Linked DNA regions of Spirulina major PCC 6313. The protein of the gene in region 1 binds, or shares a complex with, the protein of each later gene. Links are inferred from orthologs where the notes say so. Each region holds a gene or a part of one and is shown in the gene's direction. Other genes may lie near its edges. The genes, in order: hisF and hisH.

Region 1 (3,173 bases):
CTGAAATCATCGACGGGATCAAACTTCTCGCTGAAACCGAAGGCATCTTCACGGAAACCGCAGGCGGCACGACGATCGCAGTCCTCAAAAAACTCGTTGAAGCCGGTAAAATCAGCCCTGACGAAACCACCGTCGTCTACATCACCGGCAACGGCTTGAAAACCCAAGAAGCCGTCCAAGGCTACATTTCCGAACCCCTCACCATCGAAGCCAAACTCGACAGCTTCGAGCGGGCTTGGGAACGTGCCCAAACCCTCGAACGCCTCGACTGGCAACAGGTTTTAGTCTAAGTCCCTTGCCCTCACCCAACCCTCTCCCACAGGGAGAGGGCTTCTGGCTCCCTTTTCCCTAGGGGAGAAGGGTTGGGGATGAGGGCTATTCTAGCCATTCTTTCTAGTTCTATTCTTTTGAGTTCAAGTCACCATGGCGATTAAAGTTTTAGTTCCCACTCCTCTGCAAAAATTCACCAATAATCAAGCGGTGATCGAAACCACGGGCAGCAATATCATCGAATTGATCGACCAACTTGAGGCGGCCTGTCCGGGGATTAAAAACCGGATTTGTGATGAAACCGGGAAGCCCCGCCGCTTTCTGAATCTGTATGTCAACAGTGAAGATATTCGCTTTTTGGACAATGAAACCACGGCCCTCAACGATGGCGACGAAGTGAGCATTGTCCCCGCTGTGGCTGGGGGTTAATCCCGGTTCTACAGGGTTTGTCACGTTTGCGAAACTGCGATCGCAGTTTCGCAGCATTCAACGGTTAATCACAAAGCCCTAGTGCGATCGCATTGGGGCTTTTTCTTGGGAAATGACACGGATAATCCTGGGGAGCGATCGCCCTGTTTGACCCCGACGAAGGGAGCGATCGCCCCGCCCGACGATGACCGATCAGCGATCGCCCTCCTACCATGGTTCAATGGGAAGAAAGCCCCCTCTTTTTGGCCCTCTATTCCCCCCAACGCCTCATGTTAGCGAAGCGAATTTTGCCCTGTTTAGATGTCAAATCTGGCCGTGTGGTCAAAGGTGTTAACTTTGTCAATTTGCAGGATGCGGGTGATCCGGTCGAACTCGCCCAGGTCTATAACGACGCAGGAGCCGATGAACTGGTATTCCTCGACATCACCGCTACCCACGAAGACCGCGACATCATCTTGGATGTGGTCTATCGCACCGCCGAGCAAGTGTTTATTCCCCTCACCGTCGGCGGCGGGATTAATTCCTTAGACAAAATCAAAGAATTATTACGAGCCGGAGCGGACAAAATTAGCATTAATTCCTCAGCGGTGCGTCATCCGGATCTAATTAAGGCAGCGAGCGATCGCTTTGGGAATCAGTGCATTGTGGTGGCGATCGATGCCAAGCGCCGCCCCGATCCGAGTAATCCCGGCTGGGATGTCTACGTGCGCGGCGGCCGCGAAAACACCGGCCTCGATGCCCTCACCTGGGCCAAAACCGTCACCGCCAACGGCGCAGGGGAAATCCTCCTCACCAGCATGGATGCTGACGGCACGCAAGCCGGGTACGACCTCGACCTCACTCGCCAAATTGCCGATGCGGTTGATGTGCCCGTGATTGCCTCCGGTGGCGCGGGGACGACCGAGCATATTTACCAAGCCTTCACCGAAGGACGAGCCGAAGCAGCCCTTCTAGCATCTCTGTTGCATTATGGTCAATTGACCGTAACGGAAATTAAAGATTATCTTCAGCAACATCAAATCCCTGTACGCCTGTAGGACTGCAACCTTTCCCGGCTTAACAACGCTCAACATTCTGTAGATTTATAGATTAGAATAAGGATGGTCGTTACAAAACGTAAGATATGTTGATTCCTATTCTAATTTTTGATGTGGCACTTGTCGCATGGTCACTCCATCTCATGCAAGAGGCTGTTCAAAAACAGGAATTTTCGTTGATGCTGGCCGGAACCTTAGTTTCCCTTTCGGCGGCGGCACTCCTCGTCGTCTATTTTCTGATGAATAACTGTTTGAGTTCCCTCAGTGGGAGTAACTATATCTCCTATTTTTAAGCTCCCCTCTGCCCAGTCCGATTTTTTTCGCGCCAACACTTGACAACGACCAGCTTAATCAGACATAGTAAATAACGCACGATTCGGGGTTATAGCTCAGTTGGTAGAGCACCTGCATGGCATGCAGGGGGTCAGCGGTTCGAATCCGCTTAGCTCCATAAATTAAAACCAAAATAAGCACAGCACCAAACCAAAAAATAGGATGCTCGTAGCTTGTACTGTCAGGGCGCAGCCGTAACCCACCGATTAAGGGGTGGGGCGGATCAGTCCGAAGACGGAGGTGTAGCCATGGAGGAAGGTGGTTTTGCCGACGGGGCCGATTTCGCCGTTGCAGAAAAAGCCACCGATGGGGATCGTGCCGAAATAGCGCTGAAACAGTTGGGAATCAAAATTGGCTTGGCCGTACAGCCCTTCACCGCGACCGAGGCAGGAAAACAGGAGAGCACCAGCGGGGGCGACTTGGGGGGAGCGGGCGAGATGTTCTTGGAGGTGGCCTTCGAGGTCGTCGGCGGAGGTTTTCGCGTCGCGGAGGTGGAATTGGATGCGCTGGCCAATGCGGACGCGATCGCCGATCGCGATCGCTCCCTGTTTCGGATCAACCCCTAACAGATTGCGAATCAGAAAATCCCCCCGCCCCAACTCCCGCTTAAACACATCCCGCACCACGCCGATAAACAGGGAATTTTGGGCCAAGGTGCGATCGCTCTCTTCGAGGCTTTCGATCAAGTCTCGCAGCAAATCCAGCGGGGCGCGAATCGTGGACGCATCTTGGGTGGACAGTTGCAGGAGAATGTTGCGATCGCCCGCTTCAACGCGATACACCTCCCCGATCGGACGGCAGCCCTGGGCCACAATCGTATCGAGGCGGATCTTGCCACTGAGGGCCACCCCCACCGTCCCTTCCCGCAGCAGCCCCAAATCCGGCGCATGGGGCGCATCAAAAAACAACCCATTGGGAACCCCCATCATCCCCGCACTCGCCAACCCCCCCAACTTCACCGCCGCCGGATAGGCAAAATCCAGCCCTTCGAGCACATCGGTAATATTGGCCTGCATTGGGTCCGCCAACAAAATAAAATCCGGTTGGGTCTGGGGGTCAACCCCGACGCATTCAACCCAGGCCTGGGGCGGACTGTCGGGATCG
Region 2 (3,219 bases), 4.8 Mb from region 1 along the record:
GGATTTCGCTGGCTTCTTCGACGGTCATCAGGGCCGTGGGGCGATTGTCGATGCGGAGAATGCGATCGCCCGCCTCAATACCTGCCGCCGCTGCCGGTGAATCTTCTAGGGGTTGAATCACCTTTAATGAACTGGTCTGTTCATCAACTGTGAGTTGAACCCCAATCCCAGAGAGTTCGCCAGAGGTTTGATTGGTGAGGTCAGAATATTCACTGGGGTCTAGGAAGCGGGTGTAGGGATCATTGAGGAGTTTGAGCGCGTCCCGAATGGCGGTATAGGCATCGTTTTGGGATAAATACTGTCGGCCGAGGAGTTCCTGGCGTGTGGCCTGCCAGGCATTCATGTCGAAGTCTGTGCCCACAAACTCGTCGTTGACGATCTGCCAAACTTCATCAATAACCACTTTGGGGCTATCCTCCAGAGCAGCCTCCACTGCGGGGGTAATGCCAGGGGCCAGCATTGAGGCGGTGGCTAAGGTCGCGATCGCACTGTTGAGGAGGAAAGAAGGCAAAAAGGCGGAGGGTTTAAAGGCAGATCGGTTCATAATCTCGACTTGACGAAGAAGGGGGCGGAATCGAGCAAGAGTAGCCCAATATCACCGCACAGGGGCGGGTACAGGCTAATTCTCAGGATAAATCAAGAGCTTCAGGGCGTAGTGAACGAATCAGCCAGTTTTCTGATTGTCTGAACGTTCGCCCAGTCTATGGCTTAAACAAATGCGGAAAAACTTACTCAGAATTTACCTTGACGAGGGAATATAGACAGTTTCTCAACTTCTTTGACTCTCCATAAAATCTAACAAAATTTGACGGTGAAGCACACTGAGGGGACGAACTTCCTGCGCGACCGGAGAGTATTGCTCCCCTTGTCGAATAGCGGCTGGGCTGACTAGTCCTAAATCCCACCCCTCTTGGAGGACAAGCTGATCGAGGGGAACCGTCAGAGGGCAGACAAAAATATGGCGCTGGACGTGCTGATCGGGATATTCACCAAACTTAACGGGGGGATTGGTGAGGGTATAGCAAATTTCTTCGTAGAGTTCCCGTTTGAGGGCGGTGGCGGGGTCTTCTCCCGGTTCGAGGTGGCCGCCAAAAAAGCCCCACTGTCCGGGGGCAGCAATGCCGGGCACATTGTCCCGCAGTTGCATGAGAAAGTGGTCTTGGGATGGGATGATCGCGATCGCTACTTCCGGTTTTGCCATGACGAGAGGAAAGAGTCCCTTTAAGATGGATGGTTAGGATGCCTAAATCATAGGCAATAGCGTTGAGGAATTTTGAAGATGGCGACGATTGCCGTGATTGACTACGACATGGGGAATTTGCACTCGGCCTGTAAGGGGTTGACGGAAGCCGGGGCGCAAACGGTGGTGACCAGTGCTGCGACAGAAATTCTTGGGGCGGATGCGATCGTCTTGCCGGGGGTGGGGGCGTTTGATCCAGCGGTGCAGCATTTGCGATCGCGTTCCTTGGAGGGGCCGATTCGTGATGCGATCGCCGCCGGCAAGCCCTTTTTAGGCATTTGTCTCGGTCTCCACTTACTTTTTGAAGGGTCAGAGGAAGGCATTGAACCGGGATTAGGGATTATCCCCGGTTATGTCCGCCGTTTTCGCCCCGAACCCGGCTTAACGATTCCCCACATGGGCTGGAATACCCTGAACTTCACCCAGCCCCACCATTGGAGTTGGCAAGGGTTAGATCCATCGCCCTATGTGTATTTTGTCCATTCCTACTATGTTGATCCCGTTGATCCGGCGGTCTGCGCGGCCACGGTGCAACATGGGCAGCAAGTGGTGACGGCAGCGATCGCCACCCAAAACATCACCGCTGTTCAATTCCACCCCGAAAAATCCTCCACCGCCGGATTAAAATTGCTGGCGAACTTCGTGCGTCAGGTTAAAACTGCTGCATTGGTGTCCTGAGCCGTCCCATTCCCTCTGTTGTTGAAACTCGCCAAAGGTTCCACCGTCAAGATACAATACCCTCCTAAGATTTATTGAGGCCTATGGCGATCTCGCTCAAAAAAACCTCACAGTTAACTGAGGTACAGCGGTATTGGGAACTTCTATATGTGTTGGTTCAACGTAACTTAAAAGCACGATATCGGGGGTCGCTCTTGGGGGTCTATTGGTCACTTTTGAATCCTCTGATTATGACCGGCATTTACACCGCGATTTTTGGTGATGTGTTTTCGTCTTATTATGGAGATTCTCTAGTTGACTATATGCTTGCCGCCTTTACGGGGTTGAGCGTAATTCATTTCTTTTCCGGGTCAACCTCCCAAGCCTTGGTTAGCGTGGTGGGAAATGGTGTTTTACTGAATAAGATTAAGCTGCCGGTGAGTGTGTTTCCGGTCGCCATGATTGCCTCGAATGTCTTTCAATTTTCTGTAGGGATGTTTCCGCTGTTAGCGATTGTCACCTTTGTGCGATCGCACAGTATTTTAAACGTTCTAGCCCTCATGCTTCCCTTGGTTTCCCTGGTGTTAGTCTGCACGGGAATTGGCCTCTTTGTGAGTGCCTTGTTTGTCTTTTTTCGAGATCTCCCTTACTTCTACGAACTTGTCACTTTTGTGTTGTGGTTTAGTTCCCCCGTGTTTTATCCCAAAGATATTATCCCTGACGCTATCGAACCCTTTTTGACCTTAAACCCCCTAATTGATATCATCGATAGCATTCGCGATATTGCCTTAGATGGTCGAGTGATCACAATCTGGGGCTATGGTCAAAACCTAGGCGGGCCAAATCTCATTGAGGTATTCCTGAGCTTGATGTATGGCTTGCTCTTTCTGCTGATGGGCTGGCTTTGCTTTCGGTGGTGGCGACCCCGTTTTATGGACTTATTGTAAATGCAGGAAGTGATTCGACTGGATCAAGTCTCCCTTTGGCGACGCACTCAAGAAGAGTTTTCCTATGACTTAAAAAAAACAGTCTTGTCAGTGCTAGAGGGAAAGTTTAATCGTCCAAAACGCAAGCTCGTTTTAGACGGGATTGACTTGGTGATTGAACGGGGAGATAAACTCGGCATTATTGGCCCCAATGGCTCTGGAAAATCCACCTTACTGAAGGTGATCAGCGGCATTTTAGAACCCACCCACGGCACGTTACGGGTGCGGGGTAATATTGCGCCTTTGATTGAGTTGGGGGCGGGGTTTGATGTGGAATTATCGGTGTTCGATAATATCGTGATGTATGGTGTGATGTTGGGATTTTCCCGCCGCGAG

Evidence for each region.
Region 2: the proteins of hisF (region 1) and hisH are in contact, whole or in part, in a crystal structure (PDB 6RU0), measured with the Thermotoga maritima proteins. The link is inferred for Spirulina major PCC 6313 from one-to-one orthologs. Residues at the interface, in WP_004080486.1 of Thermotoga maritima: Met1, Leu2, Ala3, Arg5, Ser40, Glu41, Asp45, Glu46, Ala70, Glu71, Ile73, Asp74, Ile75, Pro76, Phe77, Asp98, Lys99, Ser122, Gln123, Glu161, Thr195, Leu196, Asn247, Arg249, Glu251; in WP_004080484.1 of Thermotoga maritima: Asn15, Arg18, Arg22, Arg117, Leu118, Pro119, His120, Met121, Gly122, Trp123, Asn124, Asn134, Gly135, Tyr136, Tyr138, Val140, Tyr158, Glu180, Lys181, Ser182, Ser183, Lys184, Ile185.

What each region holds. Positions count from the first base shown.
Region 1 is NZ_KV878783.1:92,980-96,152, forward strand. The notes cover bases 1-2,852. They hold hisF (imidazole glycerol phosphate synthase subunit HisF), read left to right. Parts: upstream 1-968; coding sequence 969-1,736; downstream 1,737-2,852. Other genes in these bases: thrC (threonine synthase), read left to right, coding at 1-290; SPI6313_RS00660 (MoaD/ThiS family protein), read left to right, coding at 424-699; SPI6313_RS00670 (hypothetical protein), read left to right, coding at 1,823-2,029; SPI6313_RS00680 (FIST signal transduction protein), read right to left, coding at 2,276-2,852. In the rest of the region: more of SPI6313_RS00680, read right to left, coding at 2,853-3,173.
Region 2 is NZ_KV878783.1:4,938,366-4,941,584, forward strand. Bases 201-3,098 are described here. They hold hisH (imidazole glycerol phosphate synthase subunit HisH), read left to right. Parts: upstream 201-1,279; coding sequence 1,280-1,918; downstream 1,919-3,098. Other genes in these bases: ctpB (carboxyl-terminal processing protease CtpB), read right to left, coding at 201-544; SPI6313_RS21830 (NUDIX hydrolase), read right to left, coding at 770-1,201; SPI6313_RS21840 (ABC transporter permease), read left to right, coding at 2,002-2,844; SPI6313_RS21845 (ABC transporter ATP-binding protein), read left to right, coding at 2,845-3,098. In the rest of the region: more of ctpB, read right to left, coding at 1-200; more of SPI6313_RS21845, read left to right, coding at 3,099-3,219. UniProt on the Escherichia coli protein: IGPS catalyzes the conversion of PRFAR and glutamine to IGP, AICAR and glutamate. The HisH subunit catalyzes the hydrolysis of glutamine to glutamate and ammonia as part of the synthesis of IGP and AICAR.